2 regions of the Kurthia sp. ISK08 genome follow, and region 1 is predicted to be linked to the other one. Evidence: riboswitches for the same ligand, from Rfam matches in the RefSeq annotation. Region 1 holds a riboswitch; the other holds the start of a gene.
The links. Region 1 has a riboswitch for cobalamin ahead of metE (5-methyltetrahydropteroyltriglutamate--homocysteine S-methyltransferase). Riboswitches for the same ligand answer to the same signal wherever they lie in the genome.
Positions count from the first base shown of each region.

Region 2: linked by a shared signal. The riboswitch ahead of ACKVQX_RS06905 (energy-coupling factor ABC transporter permease) and the one ahead of metE (5-methyltetrahydropteroyltriglutamate--homocysteine S-methyltransferase) in region 1 are both predicted to bind cobalamin.

Region 1 is NZ_JBJXHL010000001.1:83,327-93,209, reverse strand. It holds gene ACKVQX_RS00425 (methyl-accepting chemotaxis protein) at 1-1,170, opposite strand, end outside; gene ACKVQX_RS00420 (HAMP domain-containing protein) at 1,508-2,725, opposite strand; gene metE (5-methyltetrahydropteroyltriglutamate--homocysteine S-methyltransferase) at 3,007-5,310, opposite strand; cobalamin riboswitch at 5,461-5,641, opposite strand; gene ACKVQX_RS00410 (TetR/AcrR family transcriptional regulator) at 6,178-6,759, opposite strand; gene ACKVQX_RS00405 (glucose 1-dehydrogenase) at 6,984-7,718, shown strand; gene ACKVQX_RS00400 (LacI family DNA-binding transcriptional regulator) at 7,923-8,891, shown strand; gene rbsK (ribokinase) at 8,894-9,772, shown strand.
Region 2 is NZ_JBJXHL010000003.1:62,206-72,088, forward strand. It holds gene ACKVQX_RS06885 (hypothetical protein) at 1-153, opposite strand, end outside; gene ACKVQX_RS06890 (ABC transporter ATP-binding protein) at 166-990, opposite strand; gene cbiQ (cobalt ECF transporter T component CbiQ) at 987-1,766, opposite strand; gene ACKVQX_RS06900 (energy-coupling factor ABC transporter substrate-binding protein) at 1,753-2,046, opposite strand; gene ACKVQX_RS06905 (energy-coupling factor ABC transporter permease) at 2,046-2,726, opposite strand; cobalamin riboswitch at 2,917-3,104, opposite strand; cobalamin riboswitch at 3,332-3,513, shown strand; gene ACKVQX_RS06910 (ferredoxin) at 3,669-4,043, shown strand; gene cobJ (precorrin-3B C(17)-methyltransferase) at 4,043-5,674, shown strand; gene ACKVQX_RS06920 (sirohydrochlorin chelatase) at 5,686-6,597, shown strand; gene cobK (precorrin-6A reductase) at 6,594-7,349, shown strand; gene ACKVQX_RS06930 (precorrin-8X methylmutase) at 7,352-8,047, shown strand; gene ACKVQX_RS06935 (cobalt-precorrin-5B (C(1))-methyltransferase) at 8,047-9,159, shown strand; gene cbiE (precorrin-6y C5,15-methyltransferase (decarboxylating) subunit CbiE) at 9,143-9,883, shown strand, end outside.

The DNA of each region.
Region 1 (9,883 bases):
TAATGAACGATTTTTAAGTGATGAGACATTACTCTCAGAACGTTGAGAAGAATCTTTTAGTTTCACCATTTGATTTTTCAACACATTAATTGCTTCTGTACCTGCTTTTGCATGGTCTTCTGTTGTGAGGGATAACTCTGTTACGTTCATAACATTATTTGTAATGGAGTCTACAGAACGAGAAAGTTCTTGAATTGAAGTCAGAACTTCAGTAGTAGATTCGTTTTGATTTTGTAATCGACCTGTAATTTTATCTGTGTAGTTTGTAATTTCTTCTAATGTTTGATTCACTTCATCAGCTTCTTTATAAAGGCTATTTGCTTGAATACTAGAAGCAGTTGATGATGAACGAATGGAATCTAACATACCACCAATTGTTTCACTCATTGTATTGAATTGCTTCGATAATTGTCCTAATTCATCATTTCCTTCTTTTAAACGAACAGAATAGTCACCTTCACTTACAAGAGCCATACTTTCTTTCATCTCTGTAATAGGACGGAATAGCTTGCTCATAAATGCGTATTGAATAGCACATACGAGTAATAGTAGTCCAATTAAAATGAAAATGGTTGTTTTGATTTTTTTATATTCACCATTTAAATAAGAACTTGCATCAAAATCGACCCCGTAATACGCAAACATTTCACCATTCTCATCAAAAAGTGGCTTTAAAACCGTCATCCATGTACCAAAATCATCAGAATAAATATCTGAAATTGTTTGTTGTTTTGTTTTTTTCATGTCGGCAATTGCGTCTGCAATCACTTTTGGTTGTGTATAGATATCGCCAATATGTAAATCTGACTTATCGAAATCATCCATTAAGAAGGTGGGGCCAGATATAACACTAGTACCCGTTCCATTTTCCAATTCCACTCCAAAAATATAACCTTGTGCAACTTGAGGTTGATATTGAGCTAGACGATCAAAGTGAGCCACTATTTCTTTTTGAATATTTTCGTCTTTAGTTTGAACTAATTTTTCTACATCTGCTGTTTTAATATCTTGTGACCAAGCTTTTACTGTATCTTTTGATACATTTGTAAGTCGATCGACAGTCGCATTCATACTCATAAAATAGTTAATAGTTGTCAAAATAATAGCTACTAAAATCGTAATAATTGAAGCGAATAAAATATTTTTCATTTTTAAAGATAATTTTCTCATGTTTACTCCTTTTTTGCATACATTTTATTGTAGTACTAATATAACATTACGGTCACTAAAAGTTAATACTTTATGCTCATTTGGAAAATTCGAAAAAAAATAAAAAATGGTATTTGTATAATTTAATGGATTTAAAAAGCATTATAATTATTTTTTTGGTGTAAAAATAAGTGTTTTTTAATATAAAACAAGGAAGAAAAATCCATTAAAACAATAAAAAAACAATGAAAATTTTTTAACGTAAGTAAATAAAATGATTTTTTTAGTTAAAAAAACACAAAAAAAGAACTTTCCTCTAATTAATGAGTCAAAGTTCTGTAAGTGAAAAATTAATATTTTAAGATAGTTGATTAGATATTTCAAAAAAGTTTTTATAAATCGCTGTATAAATTTTTTGAGATAGTACTGGGTTATGAATAATTGCAATAATACCCTTGTATAGAACATCTTGGTTAGGTTTTTCTATATGAATCAATTCGGATAGAATTTCTTTTTCTGTAGTATTCATCCGTCCTCTTAAATTCATGCTATTTAACCATGTAGAGAGTGATAAAATCATATATGGATTAGCTAATTTAGCGATTTTTTGATGTTGTTCTTCTTTTAATAGTACTCGTCTAATATATGGGTTTAAATCTTTTTCGTTTTCTAAGAAAGAATGAATATCCATAGATAATAACATAGATTGTTTTGATAGTTGACCAAGGTTTGTTGGCTCCATACCATATAAATTTACAGGTTTTTTCTGTTGTTCGTCGAGTTGTGTTAATAAGATGTTTAGCTGTTTGGATAACTTGCCCAATTCATCTTCACTTTCCTTTAAACGAACAGAATAATCCCCTTTGTTCAAACGAGCGATTTTCTTTTGCATAATCGTAATCGGTCTAAATAGTCGATTCATAAAGATAAGCTGTATTAAACAAACAACAAGTAAAAGAACAACTAAAATAATAATCGTTGTTTTAATTTTATTATATTCGCCTAAAAGATATGCGTTAGCATCAAAGTCTATTCCGTAATAGGCGAACATTTCACCATCTTTATTAAATAAAGGCTTTAAGACCGTAATCCATGTACCAAAACGATCGGTATAAATTTTAGAGTATGTTTGTTTTTTCGTTATTTTCATCTCAGCAATGGCATCGGCAATGACTTGTGGTTGTGTATAAAAGTCACCAATTAATAAGTCCGATTTTTCAAAGGCTTCCATGAGGAATGTTGGGCCTGAGATGACACTTGTTTGACTCCCATTACGCAACTCGACACCAAATAAATAGCCTTGAGCAACTTGCGGTTGGTAATTGGCTAATTTATCAAATTTTGCAATCATTTTTTTTTGTAGTTCTTCATCTTGTGTTGCAACAAGTTTTTCGACATCCGATGTTAATACTTCTTTTGACCATGCTTTCATCGTACGTTCTGAATCTGTAGAGAGACGACTCACTGTTGCATTCATATTCATGTAGTAGTTAATGGAAGTAATGATTAAAGAGACTAAAATCGTAATAATCGATGCAAATAAAATACTTTTAGATTTTAATGACAAATATTTCATTGAATCTCCCTTGTCTCGTGGAATAATAATATACATAACCATACCACTTTATACTAAAGAAGTTAATACTTTCGGTTCAATTTTCACTAATTAAAATAAAACAAAAAGTGTACAAATAAAATGATTAGCATGGTACATATTACTTTACGAAATTGATAGGATTTGATGCATACAAAAGATTTATAAGCATAAAAAGTAAAAACCCTTAGAATAATACATAATTCAATCATTCTAAGGGTTCTTTAGTTTTAAATTATTTTATATTAAAAATTTGAGGTGAGTTAAAGTGAAATAGGTTGTTTTTTAATCTGGCTTCTTAATTGCTTTGCAGCACTTACCATATTTTTTAGTGCGTCAACGGTTTCTTTTTCGCGACGTGTTTTAAGTCCGCAGTCTGGATTAATCCAAAATCTTTCTTTTGGAATGATATTCAAACTATCTTCTAAAATCGTATACATTTCTTCTACACTCGGTACCCGTGGACTATGAATATCATATACACCTAAACCAATACCATATGGATAAGGTGTATGTTGCAATGAGTGAATTAATTCACCGTGACTACGTGAAGTTTCTAGTGAAATAACATCTGCATCTAGTGCAACAATCGGTTCAATAAAATCATTAAATTCACAATAGCACATGTGTGTATGAATTTGCGTACTTGGTTGAACGGCAGCTGTAGCTAATTTAAATGCATTAATTGACCAATCTAGGTAATCTTGTTGACGCGACTGTCGTAATGGTAAACCTTCTCGTAAGGCAGGTTCATCGACTTGAATGATTTGGATACCACTTTTTTCGAGTGCAAGAATCTCTTTTTTAAGTGCAAGTGCAATTTGGATAGCGACTTTACTACGTTCGATGTCATCACGTACAAATGACCAATTTAAAATGGTGACCGGTCCTGTTAACATTCCTTTGACTAAACGATCTGTTTGTTCTTGAGCATCTGTTGTTTCTTTAACAGTCATCGGTTCAAGCCATTCAATATCGCCATAAATAATAGGGGGTTTTACACAACGCGAACCGTAAGATACAACCCAAGCTTTTTTAGTAAATGCAAAACCAGCTAGTTTTTCTCCGAAATATTCCACCATATCTGTTCGTTCAAATTCACCATGAACTAATACATCTAAATCTAAATCTTCTTGAATTTTAATCCAGCGATTTGTTTCTGCACGTAATTGAGTTTCATAAAGCTCTGTTGAAATTTCTTTTTTACGCCATTGCGAACGTATTTTTTTGATTTTTTCTGATTGTGGAAAGCTTCCAATAGTTGTTGTTGGAAAATCAGGTAAGTGTAATCTGTTTTTTTGTGTAATAATACGTTCTTCGAAAAGCTGTGAACGATTAAAATCTTTCTTGTTAAGTTGTTTGATTTCTTGTGCAACAGTCGAGTTATTCCGAGATACATCGGTAGCAAGTTTTTCAATAACCATTAAATTTTCTTTTATTATAGATGGGGTTTCAAAAGATTGATTACGAATATAATAAGTGATATGACGCAATTCATCTAATTTTTCATCTGCAAATGCAAGTGCATTATATAAGACAGTTGGCAATGCTTTTTCAGCAGCGGTTGTGACAGGTGAATGTTGCAAATTACAAGAAGGTTGTAGCCACAATGCTTTTGGCGAAACTAATTGTAAGATAGCTTCAACTTTTTGTGTGACCTCTTTTAAAGGGCTGACCCAAATATCACGACCATTAATAATACCAGCAGCTAATACTTTATTTCCTGGGAAACTGTATTGCTTGATTGCTTGTAAATTATCTTTGTATCCATGAACAAAATCCAATCCAATACCTGCTACAGGTAGTTGTACAATTCTTTCGTATTGTGGAATTGCTTCAAAATAAGTGGAAATCATTAAATTCGCACCTGGTACATGATCAGCTAATTGTTGATAAATCACATCAATTAATTGTAGTTGTTCTTCGTCTAACTCTTGCGTGAACATTGGTTCTTCAAGTTGAATCCATTCAGCTCCTGCATCTACAAGTTGTTGAATTACTTGTTCGTAAAGTGGTAATAGTTGCAAAATAAAAGATGCGACTGTTTTTTCGCAATAGCCTTTTGTTAGCTGAATAAAAGAGTATGGACCAATAAATGTTGGTTTTGGAGTTGTTGATAATACAGATTTTGCTTCATTGAATAAATCAAGTAAGTAGTTGTGTCCTAATGATAGTTTTTGTTGTTCGTATTCTGGAACGATGTAATGATAGTTCGTATTAAACCATTTCGTCATTTCGCACGCAATTGTTGTGTCTGAGCCACGTGCCATCGCATAATATGTTTTCAATGAAGGTTCTGATTCTAATGTATGATATCTCTCGGGAATTAGACGGAACATAAAAGCTAAATCTAGCATACGATCATAATAAGTAAAGTCACCGACTGTTATTTGTTCAATTCCTTTATCTTGTTGTTTTAGTAAATTTGCTATGCGTTGATTTTTTAATTCTTTTTCAAATTGACTTTCTGAAAGTTGTTGATTCCAAAATTGTTCTACTGTTCTTTTCCATTCGCGGTTTTCACCAATATATGGATATCCAATCGTTGTACTTGATACAGTTGTCATTATAAAAACCTCCTTTTGAATTTACATAAACCAAAATAAAAAGACTATTTCTTAAAGGAAATAGTCTGAAGCGTTATCTATGCATACTGAAAAAGAGGATAATTTCCCCGTCTATGCGCACAGAACACCACCTATCTCCACGTAGGTATTTGGTGTGTACTAGAAGATGGCTGGTCTCCTGACTTATGTTCAACATTTTTCAAGCCTTCCCATTAAAGAACAGTGGCGTTGTTTGAAAAACTCCCAATTACAGTTGCGGGACAGTGGCGAATTTACATCGCTCTTCCCATTTAAACTTATTTTCATAAGTACCATTTCTTACACGTTATGTAATTAGAGATTACTATAACATAAAAATATTAGAATAAAAAGAAAAAGAGGAATATTCAGAAAAATATACAACTATTTCATCTGAGAGATTTAATTATTAGAAAGAAGTTAGGAAATAAAAAAGTAATGTATTTTAAACACGAAGAAGTGAACCAATAGGAACGTGTAGAAAACCACCTTCAGCAAAAATAGCTTGAGCTGAAAATTTTATAGGAAAGTAGTGATTAGAAGTTTGAATTTATATCCACATGCTACTGACTTAATGTAACGGAGAAAAAGAAGAATTCTATACGGTTTTCAGGTAGCACTTCAGTTTGAAGAGGATGAGACATAACTGTGAAAATATCATCTTATATGAGCATGAAAAATCGGAATCGCGCTATGGCGAGGTTCCGGTTTTTCGTTGCGAACTCTAAAAGAGAAAAATGAAATGTTTTTTCTCACCCTCTTTTCTTCTGATGAATATTTAGTCATTTAAAAACTACATCCCAATTTTTAGACATATCTAAAAATTGGAGATGTAGTTCAATCATACTTTTATAAGACTTCAGCTTCTTGAAACACCTTGCTTTGCAAATAGGTTAGTTTTTTTGCCATGACTTCCGGTTTCTCTTTGAAATCTTGATTCATCCAATAAATAAAAAAGCCAAGACTTGCATATGTTGAGTAGTAACTAAGAGCAGGTACCTCAATCGGTAAGTCATCTTTTAGTGCAATCTCTTTACCGGTTAGTTGTACGAGGCTGTCACAAAAACGATTTTGAGAACCAGGCAGCATCTCTCCTTTAATAATGAGAGAGAAAATGAATTGATTTTGATAAATATATTCAAAAATAGCTAAGTGGAGTCGCTCATCTGTAGATGAAATTTTCCCCAGTGCTTGGTAACTCTCTCTAAAGTAGGTTAGTAGTTCTGTAAGATAATCATCAAAGATTGTGCAAAGAAGGTCATCTAAATCTTTATAGTGAGAGTAGAATGTAACACGATTACATGTAGCTTGCTGTGCAACTTCCGTTACTGAAAGTGAACGTAAATCATGTCCTTCTTTTAAAAGATGGATGAGTGCAGCTTTTAATTTTTTCTGTGTGCGTAAAATTCTACGATCTTGTGAAGAAGACATCAAATCATTCCTTTCATAATGTCATTATGCCATTATTTCCATTTAACAGAAAGTTTATAATTACCTAAATTAGGCTATGTGTGAACAAGTTGTGTTATAATTAATTTAAAATTAAATAGTTTATTATTAAAATATTTAGCGCTTTTCTATTGACAGTATGCATGAAAGTTTGTTAATTTACAAGTGTAGTTTATTTCTGAAAGATTTTAAGGAGGAGTTTTATAATGGCTCGTTTAGAAGGTAAAGTAGCAATTATTACAGGTTCAGCTCAAGGTATGGGAGCTGCACACGCAAAAAAATTCATTGAAGAAGGCGCTAAAGTCGTTCTTACTGATTTAAATGAAGAAAAAGGTAACGCATTTGCTGCAGAACTTGGCGAAAACGCTATTTTCGTAAAACAAAACGTTGCAAACGAAGAAGATTGGAAAAACGTTGTAGCGAAAGCTGAAGAAGCATTCGGTCCAGTAAACGTACTAGTAAACAACGCTGGTATTACTATGGCTAAATCAATCACTGATACTTCAGTAGAAGATTACCGTAAAATCGTTGAAATCAACCAAGTTTCTGTATTCTTAGGTATTAAATCAGTTGTTTCTTCAATGGAAAAAGCTGGTCAAGGTACAATCGTAAACATTTCTTCACTTAACGGTTTAGTTGGTGGCGCTGTAGGTTACACTGATACTAAATTTGCTGTACGTGGTATTACAAAAGCAGCAGCTCTTGAGTTAGCTCCTAAAAACATCCGCGTAAACTCTGTACACCCAGGTGTAATTGCTACACCAATGGTTGTTCAAGAAGATACTAAAGCAGCAGTTGAAGCATTCTCTAAAATGATTCCTATGGGTCGCGTAGCTGAGCCAGAAGAAGTTTCTAACTTAGTTCTTTACTTAGCTTCTGAAGAATCAAGCTACTCAACTGGTTCAGAATTCATCGTTGATGGCGGTATGTCAGCACGTTAATTCGTTTTACCAAACATTTATAGCTTCTATTGATTTTCTCTTATTGTATCTTGAGGTATTAGCAGGTAGAGAATCTTTAAAAGGAAGGATTGCGCATTGGCGTAGTCCTTCTTTTTATATAAAAATAGGTGTTTGACATGAGGATAAGAAGTCGTTATATTTATGTGGAACCGGTACCATATGAGTTTCAGAGGAGATGAAAAGATGCCGACAATTCGAGATGTAGCAAAGGAAGCGGGTGTATCTTCATCTACTGTTTCACGTTATCTAAATAAAAACGGGTATGTGAGTGAAGAGGCAAAAAAGTCGATTCACGCAGCAATCGAATTACTGCGTTATCGACCTAATGAAATGGCACGTTCACTTGCGACGAAAAAAAGCCAAATGGTGGCTTTGCTTGTGCCAGATATTACGAATCCTTTTTTTACAGAGTTAGCAAAAGAAATTGAAGAACAAGCCTATCAATACGGCTTTACAATGATTCTTTGTAATATTGGAAATGAACATGAAAAAGAAAAACAAATCATTGAACAATTGCAACAGCAGTATATTGCAGGATTATTTATTGCGACAAAGCAAATAGAAGCGAGTTACTATGAAAAGTTGCAAATTCCCATGGTCGCTGTAGACCGCGTTTTATCAGAGAAGATTCCGACAATCAAGACGGATCACTTCCTCGGAGGTCAAATAGCTTGCCAACACTTGATGGCTTGTGGTGTAGACAATGTACTATGTATTCGAGCATCGAGTGAAGAGGATGTTGCAAATGAACGAATAGCAGGCTTTTATTCTTGCGCACAAACATTACAAATTGAAGAAGTGATTAGTGCATATGAAGTGGAAGCGACAAAAATTTTGGTGCTTGAAAAACTACAAAATCGAACATATGAAGCAATCTTTGCAAGTAGCGATGCAATGGCAATTGACACGTTAAAAGCGATTCAACAAATGAATTTACGTATTCCAGAAGATATTCAGTTGATTGGTTATGATGGTATTCGCATGACAGAATGGACGACACCTACGATTACAACGGTTGCACAACAAATTACGCAAATTGGACAAAGAGCTGTTCGCTGTTTATGGAAGCAAATGCAAAATGAAGACATTCTAGAACGTCACCAACTTGTAGCACCTATTTTAATAAAAAGAAATTCAACTAAAGGAGAATAAATATGATAACAGTCATTGGTAGTATTAATATGGATATTGTTGTAGAAACAAATCTATTTCCGAAACAAGGAGAAACCGTTTTAGGGGAGAGTTTTCACACTGTTCCAGGAGGTAAAGGAGCAAATCAAGCGGTGGCAGCGGCTCGATTAGGTGCGCATGTACATATGGTAGGTGCACTAGGTAATGATGCTTTTGGACAAGTGTTACGAAACTTATTAAAAGTAGAAAGCGTACAAGATCAGTTTGTAGAGACGACATCCACTGCTACAGGAATTGCCAATATTATTTTATTCGAACAAGACAATCGAATTATTGTAGTACCTGGTGCAAATCACGATGTTACAAAGGAGTCAATTGATGCAGCGCGTGAGCAAATTGCCAAGAGTGAGTTAGTCATTATGCAATTAGAAATTCCACAAGAAACGGTAGAATACGCACTTGATGTGTGCCAAGAATTAGGTGTAAAAGTACTGTTAAATCCAGCGCCAGCAGAGAATTTTAAAGAAGAGTGGATGGACCGTGTCGCATACTTCACGCCAAATGAAACAGAATGTGCAGATATTTTTAAAGACGATGTAGAAAATGCGCTTGAACGTTATCCAAATCGTCTGATTGTGACACTAGGAGCAGATGGTGCACGTTACTATGATGGTGAAAAACATGTGATTGTGAAAGGTTTTAAAACAGTACCAAAGGATACAACAGGTGCGGGGGATACATTTAATGGTGCTTTTGCTTATGCTCTAACTACAGGTGTAGGAATCACAGAAGCGGTTAAATTTGCGAATATCGCTGCTTCTTTATCTGTTGAAAAGTTTGGCGCACAAGGCGGTATGCCAAAGGTGGAAGCAGTGCAAGCCCGCTTAAAAGAAGCAAGATAGATGAGAAGTGATGAGGATTAACCTCGTCACTTTTTTATATTAAAAAATAAAATCTATATTCTTATGATAATAAAGTTATAATATTTTGTTGAATCTTTTGTTATATAATAA
Region 2 (9,883 bases), on a different contig from region 1:
GGGTGCATGTTCGGTTGAGAGGTGTTTGGTAGCTGTTTGAATGGTGAGAAAGCCTTCAGCATTTGAAAAGCCACCTTGCAAACGAACATGATGCGCCTGATGAAGCAGTTGTGGTTGATTTTCTTCATCATAGACATATGTTTGGATCTGCATTCTCTGTACCTCCTACACGAGCATGGTTTGTCGTTTCATCTTCTCCCATAATTGTACACGACTACGCGGGTAGTCGGCGAGGTTCTGAATGCCTAGTTCTTTCGCTACTTCAAAGAGTAGCGGGCGTTCTAAGTGTGCTGCTTGTAAAATCGCCTGTTCTTCAAAGAGGGCGACAGGATCCCCCATATACGTCATCTGTCCGTCTTGCATAACGAGTACGAGGTCAGCCCATTCATATGCGAAGTCTACGTCGTGCGTCGATAAAATAATCGTCCGTTCTTCCGTATGAAAGTCATTCAAATGTTTCATAATTTGATTGGCATAGTAGCGGTCGAGTCCTGCAGATGGTTCATCTAAAATTAAAATATGGGGTTCCATTGCGAGAACACCTGCAATCGCCACGCGTTTTTTCTGTCCCAAACTTAAAAAGTGAATGGGCTTTTTTCGTAATGATTCGAGTTCAAGTTGCGTAATTATGTGTTCAACCTGTGCATGTATTTTGTCAGAAGACCAGCCGAGGTTGGTCGGGCCAAATGCGATGTCTTGTTCAACCGTTCCAGAGAAGAGCTGTGCGTCTGGATCTTGAAAGACGATACCGACCTGTCCACGTAATGCTTGAAGTCCTTTTCGGTTATATTGATAGGGCATATCATGCATAAAAATTGTCCCAGTCGTTGGTTGAAATAAGCCATTCAGATGTTTAAATAGTGTGGATTTTCCCGCACCATTATTGCCAAGCAGTGCAATTTTTTTCCCTTGCGGTAACGTGAATGATAGGTCGTGTAATGCGATTGTACCGTCAGGATATTGGTACGATACATGGTCAAATGTAATCATAAATAAAAACCTCCTAGATAAACTGCGCCGAGTAGGCATAAACTAACGCCAATACCAAGCCAGTTTCTGCGTTCGGTTTGGTACGTTACATAATGGCTTGAAATATCTTCGTTGTAGCAACGAGAAGCCATCGCCTCATGAAGTTGTTTTGAACGTCGAAAAACATCTTTAAACATGGCCGTCACTAAATAACCGACAGATTGAAACCAGCGGCGCTTTTTTTGATAGCCAAGACGGGATTGCTGGGCTTCATAAATGGCCTGCATACTTTGTAAAAAGACAAAAATAAAGCGATATGTGAGTTCACATAGTTCAATAAAAATAATCGGTATTTTTAATTGACGCATCGCATATGTGATGGCACTAATCGGCGTTGTGAGTGCAATAAAATAAAGACAACTAATACTTGCGAGCACCGAGAAGAAAAGGTGAAACGCTGTATCGACACTCGCTTTTCCGATAAAAAGTTGTACACTTCCAAATGACATACTCCAATAGTGAGGGGGAAGTGTAGACGTTGTAAATGAAATAAGAATCGAAAAAATACTTGTCAGCAAAAAGAAACCAGGCAAAAGAAGTAATTTACAATAGAGTGATAATGGTATTTTAGCGGCAAATAAAATAAAAGTACTCATTACGAAAAACGTAATGAGTGAAATAAGTACATCCTTTGTGATGACAGCGAATAGCAAAAAACTCAGTGCCAATACCATCTTCTCTAAAGGATGTACGTTGCTTAAACGATTCGTATAAGCATATTGATCAATTGGAATCATGCGAAACCTTTTCTTTTTTCGTACGACCACGCATTAAACCGAAGAAGTAGCCGATAAAACCTGCACCAATTGCCGCTTGTAGTGCAAATAATAAACTTTCGATTTCGCCACTTGGTGGTTCCCAAATGCTCGAGAACCATGGTTCATAGCTTTTGTCGATTTCGGTAATGGCTGCTTCTGCTTCACCATCCGCACCGCCAAATTCAGCACCCTTTTGAATAAATAAAGGGAAGATGGCAAGGGCGATGACGATGAAAAGGAAGAATAGGTTCTTTTTCATTATTCAGCTGCCTCCTTTTTCTTCGTAAAAATATTTAACATACGTAACTCTGCCACATTGTATTTTCGTAAGAAGTTCATAACAATGACCGTTAATAAACCTTCACTAATCGCAAGTGGAATTTGTGTGAATGAGAAAATACTTGCGAATTTTGCGAATGAAGCAAGCATGCCGCCCGCTTCTGATGGGAAGGCAAGTGCTAATTGGAATGATGTAATTGTATATGTACCGAGATCACCAAGCATTGCGGCTAAAAAGACAGCAACGGAGAATGACCAACCTGCTTTTTGAGCGCCTTTGAATACATACCATGCGATAATTGGACCAGCAACTGCCATTGAGAAGGCATTCGCGCCAAGTGTTGTAAGTCCGCCATGTGCAAGTAGTAATGCTTGGAATAGTAACACGATTGAACCGACAACACTCATCGCCAGTGGTCCGAATAATACAGTACCTAAGCCGACACCTGTTGGATGTGAACAACTACCTGTAACCGATGGGATTTTTAATGCGGATAAGACGAAAGCGAAAGCCCCAGATAATCCAAGCATCATCTTCGTTTCAGGATGTTCTTTTACAGTTTTTCGAATCGAACGAATCCCCATAATGATAAATGGTAGGGAGATGGCCCACCAAAAAATCGCCCACTCAATCGGTAAAAAGCCTTCCATAATGTGCATCGCATTCGCACGATTTGGCACGATTAAGAGAATGGGTAAAAAATAAACTAGCTTTAATAATTTCTTCAACACGTTCAAACGTCCTCCTTTTTCTTTGAGAATGTGCACAAAAAAACCTATTCTACAATATAGAATAGGTTAAAAAAGACATAGCAAAAAAAGCTGTCTTTCATACGCCTATCCTCGTAGGGTGAAATCAATCTTCGGTGGCAGGTCTCCTGGCTTCGCCTCATCATGTATCAACACCTTCCCGTTCATTGAACAGTGGCATATCGTTCATACACTCCGCTTCACAGTTGCGGGACAGCATCGGATTTACACCGATTTCCCTTTTAAGTAAGTTCATCAAAAACTTACACCATCGAATCGTTAAAATTATTTGATATTTCTAAAAAAGCTTATCATAAAACGCTAAATTTTGACAATACGTATTTTTTTTAACAAAAATTTTTTATGTAAGAATACTGGATAAATGCAGAGATTTCAGTGTTTTTTCAAGGTAAATAAACTTTAATAATATTCTATCAAAATGAATTTTCAGAAAAGTGTCTTGAAAGTTAGACAAATTATGGTTATGATTATAACCAAGATTTTGAAATTACATATAACGATTGTATTTTAGGAGTGCCTATTATTTTTAGGTTAAAAGGGAAAATGGTGAGATGCCATTACAGCCCCCGCTACTGTATAAGTGTCGAAACAGTCAGATCCATTGGCGAATTGCTGAGAAGGGACTGCGTTCGGATACACTTGAGTCAGGAAACCTGCTTCTAAAATCGGACAAACTTTTCGGTGGGAAGAGATTTGGACAAACTAGTAGTTGGGCTACGTTTATTTCGTTATGCTCATTTTTAGGATGTTCAACCTCTATTCGCCTAGAATAGAGGTTTTTTGTTTGCGCAAAAGCGGATCGTTCGGATACATACGAGGGGGATGTTAGACATGACAACTTGGAATTTGAATGGTGTGCAATCACACGTATTAATTTGTAATGGTAGTAGCTGCATGCGTAAAGAGGGAGAAGAGATTACACAAAAAATTCGCGCGGAAATTACAGCGCGTAACTTGGATGAGCAGATTCATACATCACGTACACGTTGTAACGGACGTTGTAAAGATGCATGTGTCGTTGTGCATTATCCAAAAGGCGATTGGTATAGCATTACGTCGGAAGAAGAAGCGACACGTTTTGTAGCGCAACTTGCAGGTGAGCAAAAAACGGTTGTACCGCGTATTACATTTGAAAATGGCGCGTTCGTTCGTAATGAAGATACACCAGCGATTAAGGGGATTTCAAAAGTGAAGGAGGAAGTTTAATGACACAACAAGGAAAATTGTATGTCGTTGGCTTCGGTCCTGGAGACTTTCAGCATATTACGAATCGTGCAGTAGAAGTATTAAAATCATGTGACGTTGTCATCGGTTATAAAACCTATGTCGATTTGATTCAAGATTTAATTACAGCGACAGCCGTAATTAGTACAGGGATGACAGAAGAAGTGTCGCGTGCGCAAGAAGCAGTAAAACAAGCAGAGGCAGGTAAGTCTGTTGCCGTTATTTCAAGTGGCGATGCAGGTGTGTATGGTATGGCAGGACTTGTGTACGAAGTGTTAATTGAACAAGGTTGGACGGAGAAAACAGGTGTACCGATTGAGATTGTGCCAGGAATTTCAGCTATTAATTCATGTGCATCATTACTAGGCGCACCCGTCATGCATGATGCTTGTACGATTAGTTTGAGTGACCATTTAACACCATGGGATCTAATTGCAAAACGAATTGAAGCAGCTGCGATGGCAGACTTCGTTATTGCTTTTTATAACCCGAAAAGTGGTCGTCGTACACGTCAAATTGCGGAAGCACAGCGCATTTTACTGATGTATCGTCATCCAGATACGCCTGTAGGTCTAGTGAAAAGTGCTTATCGTGAGACGCAGCAAATTCAGATGACGACGCTACAAGAGATGTTGGAATACGATATTGGGATGTTGACGACCGTTGTCATTGGGAATTCGTCGACATTCATGTATGACGGGAAGATGATTACACCGCGTGGTTATCAGCGTAAATATACACTTGGTGAAGAAAAACAACCGTTAAAGCCGCATCAGCGTTTGAAAAAAGAAGCAGAACCATGGGCGATGGATCAGGAAACAGGAAAGTCATACGCGCCACAAGCGATTGCTACAGTGGAGCCGAAAAAGCCTGAAGTAGATACGTTAGCACTTGCAGAGGAAGCGCTTGGCTATCTTGGTGGAACCGTTGTTGAACCGAAACAATATGTTCACCAGAAGATGGAGGCAATTTTCGAGTTTGCGGTCAGCCCAGGCGTAGCGAATAAGAAGATTACACCACAGCAAATGCTTGTGTTAGCCGAAGTAGTGGGTGAAAAAGGTTCGATGGAATATACGCCAGACCATGAATTTATTCTTCGTATTCCAACCACATCACCTGAACGTATTACCGATCGTTTGCGAGAAGTCGGTCTCATAATCGCACCGGTTGGCGATGTTGTGAAAATGAAGGCATGTGATTTCTGTGACGGTGAAAAAGCCGATGCGATTCCATATGCAGATGCACTGCAAGAGGCATTTGGTGGAATGAGCTTACCGAAAACATTAAATATTGGTTTTAATGGCTGCGGAATGGCTTGTTATAAAGCAGTGATGGATGATATCGGAATTGTTTACCGAAAAGGTGCATTCGATGTCTTTATCGGCGCAAAACCTGTCGGACGGACAGCGCACCCGGGTCAACCTGTAGTTGAGGGACTAGACAAAGAACAGTTAGTACCTCTTGTAGAATCGATTATTCAAGAATACAAAGCAAATGCGCATCCGAATGAGCGCTTATTCAAATATTTTAAACGTGTGAAGAAGATTGGAAACTTTATTTATCAAGATCTCACACCAAAAATCAAAATTGCCCCTGCACCTTGTGGGGATTAGGAGTGTTGAAGATGAAAACAGCAGTATTAATCGTAGGTCATGGTAGTCGTCTACCAGCAGGAAATGAAGAAGTACGTCAATTTGCAAAGCGTATTGAAGCGCAATTACCAGAGCAACTTTTAGTGGAAACATGTTTTTTAGAATTTGAAAGTCCAAATATTGCACAGGGAATGAAGGCGTGTGTCGAGCGCGGCGCAGAAAAAATTATTACGATTCCAATTATGCTTTTACAAGCAGGGCATTCAAAAATTCATATTCCAATGGCGATTGATGAAGCGAAAGAATTGTATCCACATGTATCGATTACATATGGTCGTCCATTAGGCATTCACCCAAGTTTAATTGATATTTTAGAGTACCGTTTAGCAGAGAGTGGTTTTGTAAAAGACGAACAAGATGAAGATACGACGGTCTTATTAGTAGCACGCGGCGGTAGTGATTTAGATTCAAATAGTGATGTTTATAAAATCGCGCGCTTATTGTCAGAGCAAATTGGTGTGCGTAATGTAGAGCCTGCGTTTATGGGTGTGACCTATCCAACAGTGGATGAGGGGATTGCACGTTGTGAAAAATTAGGTGCGAAAAAAGTATATATGCTACCGTACTTCTTATTTACAGGTATCTTAATGGAGCGCATGACTGATTGGAAAGCGCGCTATGATACGGAATACGATATGGATATTACATTATGCGAATACTTTGGCTACCATTCATTACTTGAAAAAGTGGTGATTGAGCGTATTGAAGAGGCGTTAGCTGGCGATGTGAAAATGAACTGCGATACGTGTACATATCGTATTAATGCATCTGAATTTGTCGACCATCATCACCATCACGACCATGATCATGGGCATCACCACCATCATCACAATCACGACCACAGTCATGACCATGCGCACGAACATAAGGAAGTGCATCAATAATGTTTTTTCTAGCAGGAACGAGTGATGCGCGTGCGTTAGCTGTTCGACTGAATAACCATCACGATGTTTTAGCAACAGTAGTGACAGATTCAGCGGCTGCGAGTTTGCAAGCAGAGGGAATTGCGACACATGTGGGGCGCTTAACAGCAGAAGAGATGGCTGAAAAAGTGACAGCACGCGGTGATCAAATCATTGTCGATGCAAGTCATCCCTATGCAGAAGAAGCATCAAAAAACGCACAACAAGCGGCACAGTTAGCAGGTGTCCCGTATTGTCGCTACGAACGGATGTCTGAAGATTATGAAAATGACTTGATTACAGTTGTTGAAACATATGAAGAAGCAGCGCTTGAAGCGAAAAAGCGTAAAGGGAATGTGATGTTGCTGACAGGGAGTAAGACGCTACAGATTTTCACGAAGCATTTACTTGGTGAAGAAGAGATTACATTAATCGCACGCATGTTACCGCGCATTGACAATATGGAAAAATGCGAAGCACTTGGTTTACCGCAAAAGCAGATTATTGCGATGCAAGGACCGTTTACAGCAGAGCTAAATACGGCGTTATACAAACAATACGATACGACATTGATGATTACGAAAGAGAGCGGGAAGGTTGGTTCGGTTGATGAAAAAATCACGACAGCTTTAGCACTTGGAATTGAAGTGATTTTGATTGCACGTCCGAAAATGGATTATCCGAATATGTTCCGTAACTTTGATGATATTGAGCAATTTATAGGAGGCATTTGATCATGACAAATGAGCAACAAGAAAAAGAATTATTTATTAATACCGACAACTTTAATACGGATTTCACACCTTTAACAGTAGAGCCGAACCGTATTTATGAATATAGTTTTGAAACGATTTTAGAAGAATATGGTCCGCATGATTATTCAGAAGATGAGTGGTCAATTATTCGTCGTATCGTGCATGCATCAGCCGATTTTGAATTAGGAAAAAGTGTCATTATTCATCCAGATGCGATTCGTGCAGGTATTGAATCGATTCGTGCTGGACGACCTGTGATTGCAGATGTACAGATGATTCAAAGTGGTTCAGGTCGTAAACGATTCCAAAAACATGGTGGCGACCTATATTGTCACATTGCAGACGAAGATGTATCGAAAATGGCGAAGGAACATAATACGACGCGTGCGATTATTTCGATGCAAAAAGCAGCGCGCTTACATGAAGGTGGTATTTATGCGATTGGGAATGCACCAACTGCACTACTAGAACTAATTCGTCTCATTCGTGAAGGAATTGCAAAGCCCGATTTAATCATTGGTATGCCAGTTGGTTTCGTGTCAGCAGCTGAATCAAAAGAGGAATTATCGAAAGTGACAGAAGTGCCTTTCATTACGAATTTAGGTCGTAAAGGCGGTAGTACGGTAACCGTTGCGGCACTAAATGCAATCTCGATTTTAGCTGATCGCCAAGACTAATGGAAAAGAAGAAGAAAAAAGACCCGAAAGATATGCGCCATGGCTATACGACAGGCGCATGTGCCACTGCAACAACGAAAGCAGCTCTAATTGCTTTACTTTCGGGTGAAGAACAAGAATCGGTGACGATTTTTTTACCGGTTGGAAAATATGCCACATTTACGATGGAGCATACCGTACGAGAAGGAGAGGCTGTTCGTTGTGGCACGATTAAAGATGCAGGAGATGATCCTGATGTGACGCATTTAGCACTGATCGAATCGACTGTATCTTTTATTGAAGGTGATGCCATCGTTTTAGATGGTGGTGTCGGTGTAGGACGTGTAACAAAACCAGGGCTTCCTGTGCCTGTTGGAGAAGCAGCGATTAATCCTGTACCGCGTAAAATGTTAGAGGAAGTTGTGAAAGAGACACTCGAACATTTCGGCGTGAAGCGAGGTGTGAAAGTCGTCATCTCGGTTCCAGCTGGTGAGGAGTTGGCGAAAAAGACATTGAATGGTCGCTTGGGAATTGTCGGTGGTATTTCCATCTTAGGAACGAGAGGAACCGTTGTACCGTTTTCAAGTGCAGCTTATATGGCGAGTATTGCTGAAGCTGTTAGTGTTGCACATGCAGCAGGACAAAAACATTTGATTTTAACGACAGGTGGACGGAGTGAGCGCTATGCGATGGCGCTTTTTCCTGATTTAGCTGAAGAATGTTTTATTGAGATGGGTGATTTTGTCGGTCATGCATTGAAGCACTGTAAAATACATGACATTCCGCAAGTGACATTGGTCGGTATGATGGGGAAATTCTCAAAAGTGGCACAAGGGGTCATGATGGTTCACTCGAAAAGCGCGCCAATTAACTTTGAGTTTTTAGCAGACCTTGCAGCAGAGAGTGGTGTACCGCCCGCATTACAAGAAGAAGTGAGGCATGCGAATACGGCTTCGCAAGTAGGCGAGATTATGCTAGAACATGGCTATCAAGCCTTTTTTGATCGTCTTTGCATGGCGTGTTGCCATGCGTCGATTCAACATGTGAAAGGAAACATCAATGTGAGTACCTACATTTATTCAATGAAGGGCGAGCAATTAGGAAGGGCTGAACAAATTGACAGCATCGATTAAATTAATCGGGATTGGTGATGGGGGAAAAGCAACCTTAAACCAGCAAACAACCGAATGGATTGAACAAAGTGATGTATTAGTCGCAGGTGAGCGTGTTCTTGCCTTTTTCGATACATATGAAGGACAAAAAATCGTCATTAAAGGCGGTTTAAAACAAGTTGTGGAACAGATTCAAGCAGCTACAGGTAACATTGTCGTACTAGCTTCAGGCGACCCTCTTTTTTACGGAATTGGGCAATATCTTTCGAACAAAATGCCATTAGAGATTTATCCGCATGTGAGTTCTGTTCAACTTGCCTTTGCACGTTGTCAAACGAGCTGGCAAGATGTAAAAGTCATTAGCTTGCATGGGCGTTCAATAAAAGGGCTTGCTCAAAAGATGAATGGTGAAAAGAAAGTGGCGCTTTTAACAGATGAAGTGAATTCACCGAATGCCATTGCACAGTATTTACTTGATTTTGGCTTCCATGAATATCGTGCTTTTGTCGCTGAAAATTTAGAAGGTGCAGAGGAGCGCTGTCGTCATTTCACATTAGAAGAGATGAAAGAAGCAGCATTTTCGCCACTGAATGTGGTCATTTTAATCGCACAGGAAACACCGCACGTATGGCCGCTTGGTATTGAAGATGAGGAATTTTCACAGCGCAAGCCAGATAAAGGGCTGATTACGAAAAAAGAGATTCGTGTATTATCCATTCAACAATTAAATGTGAAGCCAGATTCG